Regions from separate parts of the Bradyrhizobium sp. SZCCHNR1017 genome, predicted to be linked through region 3. Evidence: predicted binding sites of a transcription regulator. Region 3 holds the regulator's gene; each other region holds the start of a gene.
What was found. The regulator LexA, encoded in region 3, represses DNA repair genes until DNA is damaged. The targets are predictions, from matches to a motif close to TGTTCNNNNTGTGTTCNG.

Region 1 (3,240 bases), 120 kb from region 3:
GTGCCGGAGGAGCGCGCCAGGGTCAGGTAGTTGAGGCCGACGTCGAGCAGGAAGGTGAGGCGGTCGCGGATCTCCTTCAGGATTCGCGTGGCGATCTCGGTCTGCTGCGCGTTCAGGGCCTTCGGCACCTCGGCAAACCATTCTCCGGCGGCCTTGACGGAGAGGTCGCTGATCTCGCCGATGTGCTTGCCGCCGACCTTGACGCACAGCGCCTCGGGCTTCAGGCGGTAGCCGTTACAGCCGGCGCAGGGCACGTCATTGAAGTATTTGCCGAGCTCCTCGCGCGCCCACTCGCTCTCGGTCTCGCGGAAGCGGCGCTCGATGTTGGTGATGACGCCCTCGAACGGCTTCTTGGTGTCGTAGGCGCGGACGCCGTCCTCATAGGTGAACTTGATCTCGTCGTCGCCGGAGCCGTGCAGCAGGGCGGTCTGCGTCTTCTTCGGCAGGTCCTTCCACTTGGTGTCCAGCGTGAACTTGTAGAACTTGCCGAGCGCGGTCAGCGTCTGCAGGTAGTAGGGCGACGACGACTTGGCCCAGGGGGCGATCGCACCCTTGCGCAGGGTGACGTCCTTGTCGGGAATGACGAGGTCGGCATCGACGTGCTGCTCGACCCCCAGGCCGCCGCATTCCGGGCAGGCGCCATAGGGGTTGTTGAATGAAAACAGCCGCGGCTCGATCTCGGGGATGGTGAAGCCGGAGACCGGGCAGGCGAACTTCTCCGAGAACAGGATGCGCTCGGGCCCGCTCTTGTCGTGGATCTTTGCGACCTTCTTCTTGTCGTCTTGCTTCTTCTCGTCATGGCCGGGCTTGACCCGGCCATCCATCTCCTTGGAGGAGGATGGATCACCGGGTCTCGCGCCTTCGGCGCGGCCCGGTGATGACGATGCAGGCGCGTCGGCGAACTCGATCACGGCGAGTCCCTCCGCGAGCTTCAGCGCGGTCTCGAAGCTTTCTGCGAGACGCTGGCCGATGTCGGGGCGCACGACGATGCGGTCGACAACGACGTCGATATCGTGCGGGAACTTCTTGTCGAGCGTGGGCGCCTCGGCGAGCTCATGGAAGGTGCCGTCGATCTTGACGCGCTGAAAGCCCTTCTTGAGATATTCGGCGAGCTCCTTCTTGTACTCGCCCTTGCGTCCCCGCACGACCGGCGCCAGCAGATAGAGGCGGGTGCCCTCGGGCATCGCCAGCACGCGGTCGACCATCTGCGAGACGGTCTGGCTTTCGATCGGCAGGCCGGTCGCCGGGGAGTAGGGAACGCCAACGCGCGCCCACAAGAGGCGCATGTAGTCGTAGATCTCGGTGACGGTGCCCACCGTCGAGCGCGGGTTCTTCGAGGTCGTCTTCTGCTCGATCGAGATCGCCGGCGACAGGCCGTCGATCTGGTCGACGTCCGGCTTCTGCATCATCTCGAGGAACTGACGGGCATAGGCCGACAGCGATTCGACGTAGCGGCGCTGACCCTCGGCATAGATCGTATCGAAGGCGAGCGAGGATTTGCCGGAACCGGACAGGCCGGTGAAGACGACGAGCCTGTCGCGCGGGATCTCGACGTCGATGTTTTTCAGATTGTGCTCGCGGGCGCCGCGGATGGTGATGGCCCGCAGGCTCGACTGGTTGGCTTGCGCGCGCTGCTTGGCCTTGAGCACTTCATCCATGACGATCGTCCCACGGCGCAGAGTTGCGCCATCGTTGCAGGCGCGTTCGCCGGAAGCCGGCCATCGGACGCCAGGGGGAAAAGGTATGGTCGGAACGTAGGAAGAACGGAGCTGGATTTCCAGTGCCGTCAGCGAATCATCAACAATGCGCTCAGGGAATGGCAGCGACTGGCAGGAGACTGCCGGTTCCGTACTGTTTTGTGCACGATCCCACAAAGAAAAAGCCTCCGCTCTGACAGAGCGAAGGCTGTGTGCGTTGGCCCGTAGGCAAAGACTTAGAAGTGGTAGTTGATGCCGACCTGACCGGAATGCACGTTGAGGGTGCCGGTTGCGAGCGTGCCGAGGCCGGTGAAGGTGTAGCTCTCGCCACCGAAGCTCTTGTAGAGGTACTCGCCCTTCAGCGACCAGTTCGGGGCGAACATGTACTCGACGCCAGCGCCGACGGTCCAGCCGGAGTGGATCTTGCTGTCGGCAGCGGCGAAGCCGGGGGCCGTCAGCGAGATGCGGTTGTCGGCCCAGGCGTAACCACCGGTCGCGTACAGCAGGGTCGGGCCGAAGGCGTAGCCGATGCGGCCGCGGACAGTGCCCCAGTCGCGGATCTTGGACTCGGCGTTGACACCGAGCGCGCCAACGTTTGCGTTGATGTCGGCCCAAGCGGCGTCGGCCTCGAGGCCGAACACGACAGCACCCTGCTGCCAGTTGTAGCCGACGGTGCCGCCGGCGAAGCCGCCCTTCATGGCCGCGAAGTCAGCATCCTCGTTGGCATAGCCGCCCATGGCACCGATGTAGAAACCGGTCCAGGTCAGCACCGGCGCGAGAACCGGGGCCTTGGTGTAGGTCGGGCGCGCGGCAAGATCAGCGGCGGCAGCGGGAGCGGCCAGGGCGGCCAAGGCCACGGTCGCGAGCAGGATCTTCTTCATTCCAGTCTCCAGTTTTTTATTCCTCGAAGTCCGCATCGCACCGATAAGCTTACGCACGAAACAGACTCACCCGTTCAAGTTGACGAGGTTCCTATAGCCCGGTTCCGTACGGATTACCGTCACCCTGAAGACACACTCGCGGCCAAACCGCGTTTCTACGGGGGAGTTCCAGATTGTTCATGTAACTCAAATGCTTGGTTCCAAGTGTTGCAGGGCGGCAAAGGCGGCTTCTGAGCAACAAAAAGGCCGGCTTGCGCCGGCCTTTGGAACTTTCGGTTGTCGAACGATCAATCAGTATTTGGCGACGACCGGACCGCCGAAGCGGTAGTTCAGGCGCGCCGTGAACAGGTCGACGTCCTGCTTGATGGTGTCGGTCTGGGTGAACACCGCACCGCGGAACGGGACGTTCGTGTTGCCCATGAACAGGTGGTCGTACTCGAAGCCCACCGACCAGCCCGGCGAGAAGGCGTATTCGACGCCAGCGCCGACGGACGCGCCCCACTTGTGCACGGTCGTGGTAGCCAGCACGGTGTTGATCACGCCGGAAAAGATCTCGTACTTGGTGTCGGTGACGGCCGCGCCGCCCTTGGCGTAGAGCAGGACATTGTCGAAGGAATAGCCGATCTGGCCGGTGAACAGGCCGAAGGCGCTGAGCTTGGTGC
Region 2 (3,240 bases), on a different contig from region 3:
TGATGTTGGAGTGGCTGACCTTGTGGCCAACCTGGGGACCCTTGGCCGTCAGTTCACAGCGCCGCGACATGGCAATAAATCCTCTCTCATCCCCGCACCCTTCGTCCGCCTGTGTCGGCGGGCCGCGGGGGTCCAAAACTCGTCCAGCTCGTCTCTGGGAGATGCGGTCGTATAGGGGGGATGCGGCTTTTCGTCAAGGTTTTGAAGGCCGCAGCGAATAGAGGGAGCCGGGCCGGCGAACCCGAAGGGCGCGACCCGTGCATCCTCCTGGTCGGGCCGAAATCGCCAACCAGCAGAAAAGCAGGCGTATAATCAATAGTATAGCCGATAGTTTAGACCATATAAAGGGCGCATTCGGACGTGATGGATGGATATCCCGCGAACAGTCCGAAATGCCGGAATGGCGGCATGCTGGCGCGGTCGGAGGTTCGCGGCTCGGTTCCGGCAGAGCTGCGGATGACGGTCTGAGTGCTGTTCAGCTGCAAAGCGCTGGACAAACCGCCATTGTCGGACGGTTCGCGTTGTTTGAAGGCGTTTTTGGCTTAAGTAGCAAGGACGGCGCGTCGGATCGGTCCGGCGCTCAGGCAGGCGGATCGGTAGGATCATTCGTCACGTGACCATCATCTCGGTTCCCTCATTTCTCTCCTGTCGCCTGGCCGCGGCCGGGGCAGCGCTCTGCCTATTGTTGCCGGCGCAAAACGCCCAGGCGCAGGCTCGGTTGGACGCTCAATACGAGGCTTCCCTGGCTGGCATCCCCGTCGGCAAGGGCACCTGGGCGGTCGAGATCGGGGATGATCAGTATGGTGCCGCGGCTCAGGGCGGCACCGCCGGCCTGCTCAAGAGCTTCTCGCAAGGATCAGGCACCGGCTCGGTGCAGGGGCGCGTCGTCAACGGCGCCCTGGTCGGCCAGAGCTACCAGGCCTCGACCACGACGGGAAAGAAATCCGAGCAGATCCGCATCAATCTGCAGAACGGTACTGTGAAGGACTTCGCCATCGAGCCGGCGCCTCCGGTCGATCCCGACCGCATTCCGGTGACGGATGCCCACAAGCGTGGCGTGCTCGATCCGATGACGGCCTCTCTGGTGCGCGTGCCGGGCAACGGCGAGCTGCTGTCGCCGGACTCGTGCCGCGGCGCTGCGCCCGTGTTCGACGGCCGCATGCGCTACGAGCTCAAGCTCGACTACAAGCGCATGGAGAACGTCAAGGCGGACAAGGGTTATCGTGGCCCGGCGCTGGTCTGCGCGATCTACTTCACGCCAGTCGCGGGCTACATCCCGGACCGGCCGGTCATCAAATATCTGGCTCAGGCCCGCAACATGGAGATCTTCTTCGTGCCGATCGCCGGCACCCGTGTGCTGGTGCCGTTCAAGATGGTGATCCCGACCCCGCTGGGGACCGCGATGCTGGAAGCGACGTCGTTCATCACCCAGGCGGCGCCGCACGTCGCCAAGACCCAGTAGTGCGTCGTTTCGCTGCTCCTCCACATCGGAATCTCGTCGTTGCGGCACAGCCCCGTCAGCGGCCGTGGCGTGAAGGCCTGACGGCATGCCGTCCGCTATCGCTTGAATCCGATGGAGATTCGGGGTTCGCGCTGCATGATCTCCGGACTGACGGGCTCATGAGCTCCGATTTGTCGGGACCCCCTATGGATGCTGTCTGCTGCGCGTGAATCCGTTTGACTCTTCCCTGATTCTGATTCGACTCGGGACGCGCTGAACGCGCGCCAGTTCCATCGCGAAAGCGTTGCTTGTGGAGCCCGCGAAAACTTGATCTAGTGCTGGCTTGATGGCAGAGCGCGAGATGTTGCGGTGAACGAAGCCGGAAAGCCGACGGAGTCAGCGATTCCTTCGCGATTCGTTCTCAAGGCGTTCCGAAGCTTAAGCTGCGTCACTATATGCGTCACAATGTGAGACAGGGGTCAGCATCGCAGCCTCTCCAGACACACGATTATTCCGCATCCGTCGCGCGTGAACGGCGCGCTTCCAACGCCGGCTTCGAGACCCACATTTAACGAATGGCTTTTTCGTCCTCTTCGGCTGCCTCGCCTTTCGAGCGCACGTCCGACCGCGCTCCCGGAAGCGGCGTCACCGCCGTGCTCGGCCCCACCAACACCGGCAAGACGCATCTGGCGATCGAGCGCATGCTCGCGCATTCCTCCGGCATCATCGGACTGCCGCTGCGGCTGCTCGCGCGTGAGGTCTACAACAAGATCGCCGATCGCGTCGGCAGCGAGGCCGTCGCGCTGATCACTGGCGAGGAGAAGATCAAGCCGAAAAATCCGCGCTACTGGGTGTCGACCGTCGAAGCGATGCCCAGGGATCTCGACGTGTCGTTCCTGGCCGTCGACGAGATCCAGATCGCGTCCGATCTGGAGCGCGGCCACGTCTTCACCGACCGCATCCTCAATCGCCGCGGTCGCGACGAGACGCTGCTGCTGGGTGCTGCGACGATGCGCCCCATCATCGAGCGCCTGCTGCCGGGCGCGTCGATGGTGACACGGCCACGATTGTCGCAACTCGAATTCGCCGGTGATCGCAAGATCACGCGACAGCCGCGCCGGACCGCCATCGTGGCGTTCTCGGCCGACGAGGTCTACGCCATCGCCGAGCTGATCCGCCGCCAGCATGGCGGCGCCGCTGTCGTGCTGGGATCGCTGTCGCCGCGAACCCGCAACGCGCAGGTGGCGATGTTCCAGAACGGCGACGTCGACTATCTCGTCGCCACCGATGCGGTCGGCATGGGGCTCAATCTCGACGTCGATCACGTCGCCTTCGCGTCCGACCGCAAATATGACGGCTATCAGTTCCGCCGGCTCACGCCGTCGGAATTTGCCCAGATCGCCGGCCGTGCCGGACGCGCGACGCGCAATGGCACGTTCGGTACCACCGGACGTTGTGCGCCATTCGAGCCCGAGCTGGTCAATGCGCTCCAGAACCATGCCTTCGATACCGTGAAGGTGCTGCAATGGCGCAACTCCCGGCTTGATTTCGCGTCCTTGAGCGCGCTTCAGGTCTCCCTGGCGGTCGCGCCGGCGCATGAGGCGCTGACGCGCGCGCCGATTGCGGAGGATCTGCGCGTGCTCGATCACGCCGCGCGCGATGCCGAGGTGCGCGACATGGCTCACGGCGCGGCCGCGGTCGAGCGTCTGTGGGAAACCTGCCAGATTCCCGACTATCGCAGGCTGTCGCCGGCCGCCCATGCGGAGCTGGTGACCACAGTGTTCGGCTTCCTGATGCAG
Region 3 (3,240 bases):
CAGATGGCGATGTCGTCAGCCGTGACCGCCAGCCATCCGAACTCAAGCATGTAGCAGTCGGGCTCGGTGATCCGGCCGGCCTTGTTCCAATCGATCTTGTTGACCACGGCGGCAGGCTCCCCCGGCACATCATGCCGGCCGAGGGATGTCGTTCCTATCCGATGCGATGCCGGGGCGTGAGGTTCGCCCGAGAGGACTTTGCGCTTGCAGAACCCAAATCTCCCACGGTCGAAAGCTCGCTCACGACCGAGAGAAATGCCGATGCGGAGACCCCTCAGGTGATGCTGATGCGGCGAATCGGTGTGGCCTGCGAAGGCGGCACGTCCTCGGCGATGTCCGGGCGTCGCTCCGCCGGCTGCTTGCTGACCGGCAATTGCAGCACGGTGACGCGCTGGCCCTCGCAGAGCTGGGTCACCAGCACGTGGCGGCCATCGGCGAATTCGATCGCGTCGTGATGGCGATCGGGAATGTGAGTCTCGATGCTGTTGAACTTTGCGACGCGCTCGCGGATCGTCCGGGTCCAGAGCCAGCGGCTGTCGTAGCGGACGTCCTCGGCGAAGGCCAACTCGGTGCCGGGCAGCATGCAGACTGCGACGGTCGGCTCGCTCTCCAGCGCGAAGCCGCGGGTGGCGGTGCCACGGAAGGTCATCGAGATCAACGTCTCGCCGACCTTGGCGGGACGGGACGCAACCGCATGGAGGCTGTAGTCACACATCGGATCGCTCCTCGTTGAGAGATAGCCGACCCACGCTCCCCCCGGACAGGCGCAGGCCTCTATCAGAGTGGACATCGATGGTGATGTTAGCGCGCGCTTCGCGGCAATTCTGCGCTGATCTGCATCGCGTGTGCCCGCGGCCGATCACAAGCGTTTGAGCATGCCGCGCTGCACATCATGAGGTGCATTCGCGCGTGACGTATTTTGCTGGGCAGCCTCCGATCGGCGGCGAAAGCGCGTGCGCCCGCCGCCCATCGACCGATCCCATTCGCGATCAGTACTTGCGGTACAGCCCGACCAGCTTGCCTTGGATCTTCACCCGGTTCGGCGGCAGGATGCGTACCTCGTAGGCGGTGTTGGCCGGCTCCAGCGCGATCGATGCGCCGCGTCGGCGGAAGCGCTTCAACGTCGCTTCCTCATCGTCGATCAGCGCCACCACGATGTCGCCGGTGTCGGCGGTCTCGTTGCGCTGGATCAGCGCCATGTCGCCGTCGAGGATGCCGGCATCGACCATGGAGTCGCCGCGCACCTCGAGTGCGTAGTGATCGCCGTTGCCGAGCATGTCGGCAGGCACGCTGATGGTGTGGCTGCGCGTCTGTAGCGCCTCGATCGGAGTACCGGCGGCGATGCGGCCCATCACCGGCACTGCGACCGGGCGCTCGCCATCGTCCAGCGCGGGAGTGCTGGTGCGCACCTTGCCGAGATTGCCCTCGATCACCGACGGGGTGAAGCCGCGGCGGTTGTTGGCGGCCTGTGACAGCTCGGGCAGCTTGATCACCTCGATCGCGCGGGCGCGGTTCGGCAGCCGGCGGATGAAGCCGCGCTCCTCGAGCGCCGTGATCAGGCGATGAATGCCGGACTTCGAGCGCAGATCGAGCGCATCCTTCATCTCGTCGAAGGACGGCGGCACGCCGGCTTCCTTGAGCCGCTCGTTGATGAACCGCAGAAGTTCGTACTGTTTGCGCGTCAGCATCTCGACCTGGTCCCCGGTTTGTTGTCGTCCGAGTCCAGGAGCTGCGCCTCGCGCACAAACCGGCTGAGAGCGCCCTGGAGTCGGACCGTCATCGCGTCGCCCGCAACATACTAAAAACAAATCATGAACGGACACTATATGTTCGATGTGTGTTCCGCAATCCTAAAAATATGATGAACAGACCGGGCTTTACCGGGGAAGCGGCTCAGTTCGGCAGGCGCAGGATCTCGCACGGGCTGCCCGCAGGCGCCTTCGGCGCAAACGCCGGCCGGATCACCACCGCCTGCGAGAGCGCGAGATTGCCGAGCAGCGACGAATCCTGCTGGCTCACCGGGGTGGCGACCAGCGTGCCGTCGGCGCGCTCTTCGAGCCGCGCCCGCAGATAGTCCTCGCGCGAATCGTTCGGCCCGAGCTCGCGGCCGAGCAGGGCGGTCTCGCGCGGCATCACGGCCTCGTCGCGGCCGAGCAGCCGCCGAATCAGCGGCACCAGGAACAGGATGGCGCAGACATAGGACGACACCGGATTGCCGGGCAGTCCGATCACCCTCATGCCGCCGAGCCGTCCGTGCATCATCGGCTTGCCCGGCCGCATCGCGATCTTCCAGAACGCCATCTCGACGCCCTCGGCTTCGAGCGCCTGCTTGACCAGGTCGTGATCGCCGACCGAGGCGCCGCCGGTCGTGATCAAGATGTCGGCCTTGGCCTCGCGGGCCCGGCGGATGCCGGCGATCGTCGCCTCCATCGTATCCGCGGCGATGCCCAGATCGATCGGGGTCCCGCCCTCGTTGCGCACCAGCGCCCGCAAGGCGTAGCCGTTGGAATAGACGATCTGGCCCGGGCCGGGCGTCGAGCCCGGCATCACCAGCTCGTCGCCGGTGGCGAGCAGCGCCACCTTCGGCCGGCGCCGCACCGGCAGCGCCGGATGATTCATGCTGGCCGCCAGCGACAGGTCGCGGTCGCTGAGCCGGCGCCCGGACTTCAGCAGCACCATGCCCTGGTGAAAGTCGACGCCCGCCGGCCGGATATGCCGGCCCTTGATCGCGGCCTCGGTGATCACGACGTGGCCGTCTTCGGCGATCGTGTCCTCCTGGATCACCACCGCGTCCGCGCCCTCCGGAACAACGCCACCGGTGAAGATCCGCGCCGCCTCGCCGGGTCCAACCACGCGATCGAACGGCCGCCCTGCCGCAACCTCGCCGATGACCTTCAGCCGCGCCTTGGCCTGGGCGGCGTCCGCCGCGCGCACGGCATAGCCGTCCATTGCCGACATCGCCTCGGGCGGCTGCGTCCGCAGCGCCGCGATGTCCCGCGCCAGGATGCGGTGAAACGCCTCGTCCAGCCCGACCTGCTCCTCGGCCAGCGGCTCGGCGCCGGCGAGCACCGCGGACAACGCATCAGACACCGGCATCAGGGCCATGAGAGTTCCTTCGGACGGAGACGGCAGATCGAATGAATCGCCTTCTAACCGAACGCGCACGGCGCGGCCAAGGGCCTAGGCCGCTCCCTGCGTTCTGACCGTCTGCTGTGGGCCGTTTCCGGGCCGCTGCCTCAC

Region 1: a site for LexA is predicted at 1,749-1,766, ahead of uvrA (excinuclease ABC subunit UvrA). Genes of this name have one in related genera too.
Region 2: a site for LexA is predicted at 1,858-1,875, ahead of QW863_RS16795 (helicase-related protein). Genes of this name have one in related genera too.

The regions. Positions count from the first base shown of each region.
Region 1 covers NZ_JAUHIR010000001.1:738,193-741,432, reverse strand. The annotation lists gene uvrA (excinuclease ABC subunit UvrA) at 1-1,658, opposite strand, end outside; gene QW863_RS03435 (porin family protein) at 1,934-2,578, opposite strand; gene QW863_RS03430 (outer membrane protein) at 2,870-3,240, opposite strand, start outside.
Region 2 covers NZ_JAUHIR010000006.1:85,185-88,424, reverse strand. The annotation lists gene rpmB (50S ribosomal protein L28) at 1-70, opposite strand, end outside; gene QW863_RS16800 (DUF3108 domain-containing protein) at 686-1,462, shown strand; gene QW863_RS16795 (helicase-related protein) at 2,017-3,240, shown strand, end outside.
Region 3 covers NZ_JAUHIR010000001.1:856,935-860,174, reverse strand. The annotation lists gene QW863_RS04015 (hypothetical protein) at 275-715, opposite strand; gene lexA (transcriptional repressor LexA) at 990-1,688, opposite strand; gene glp (gephyrin-like molybdotransferase Glp) at 1,894-3,105, opposite strand; gene QW863_RS04000 (alpha/beta hydrolase) at 3,237-3,240, opposite strand, start outside.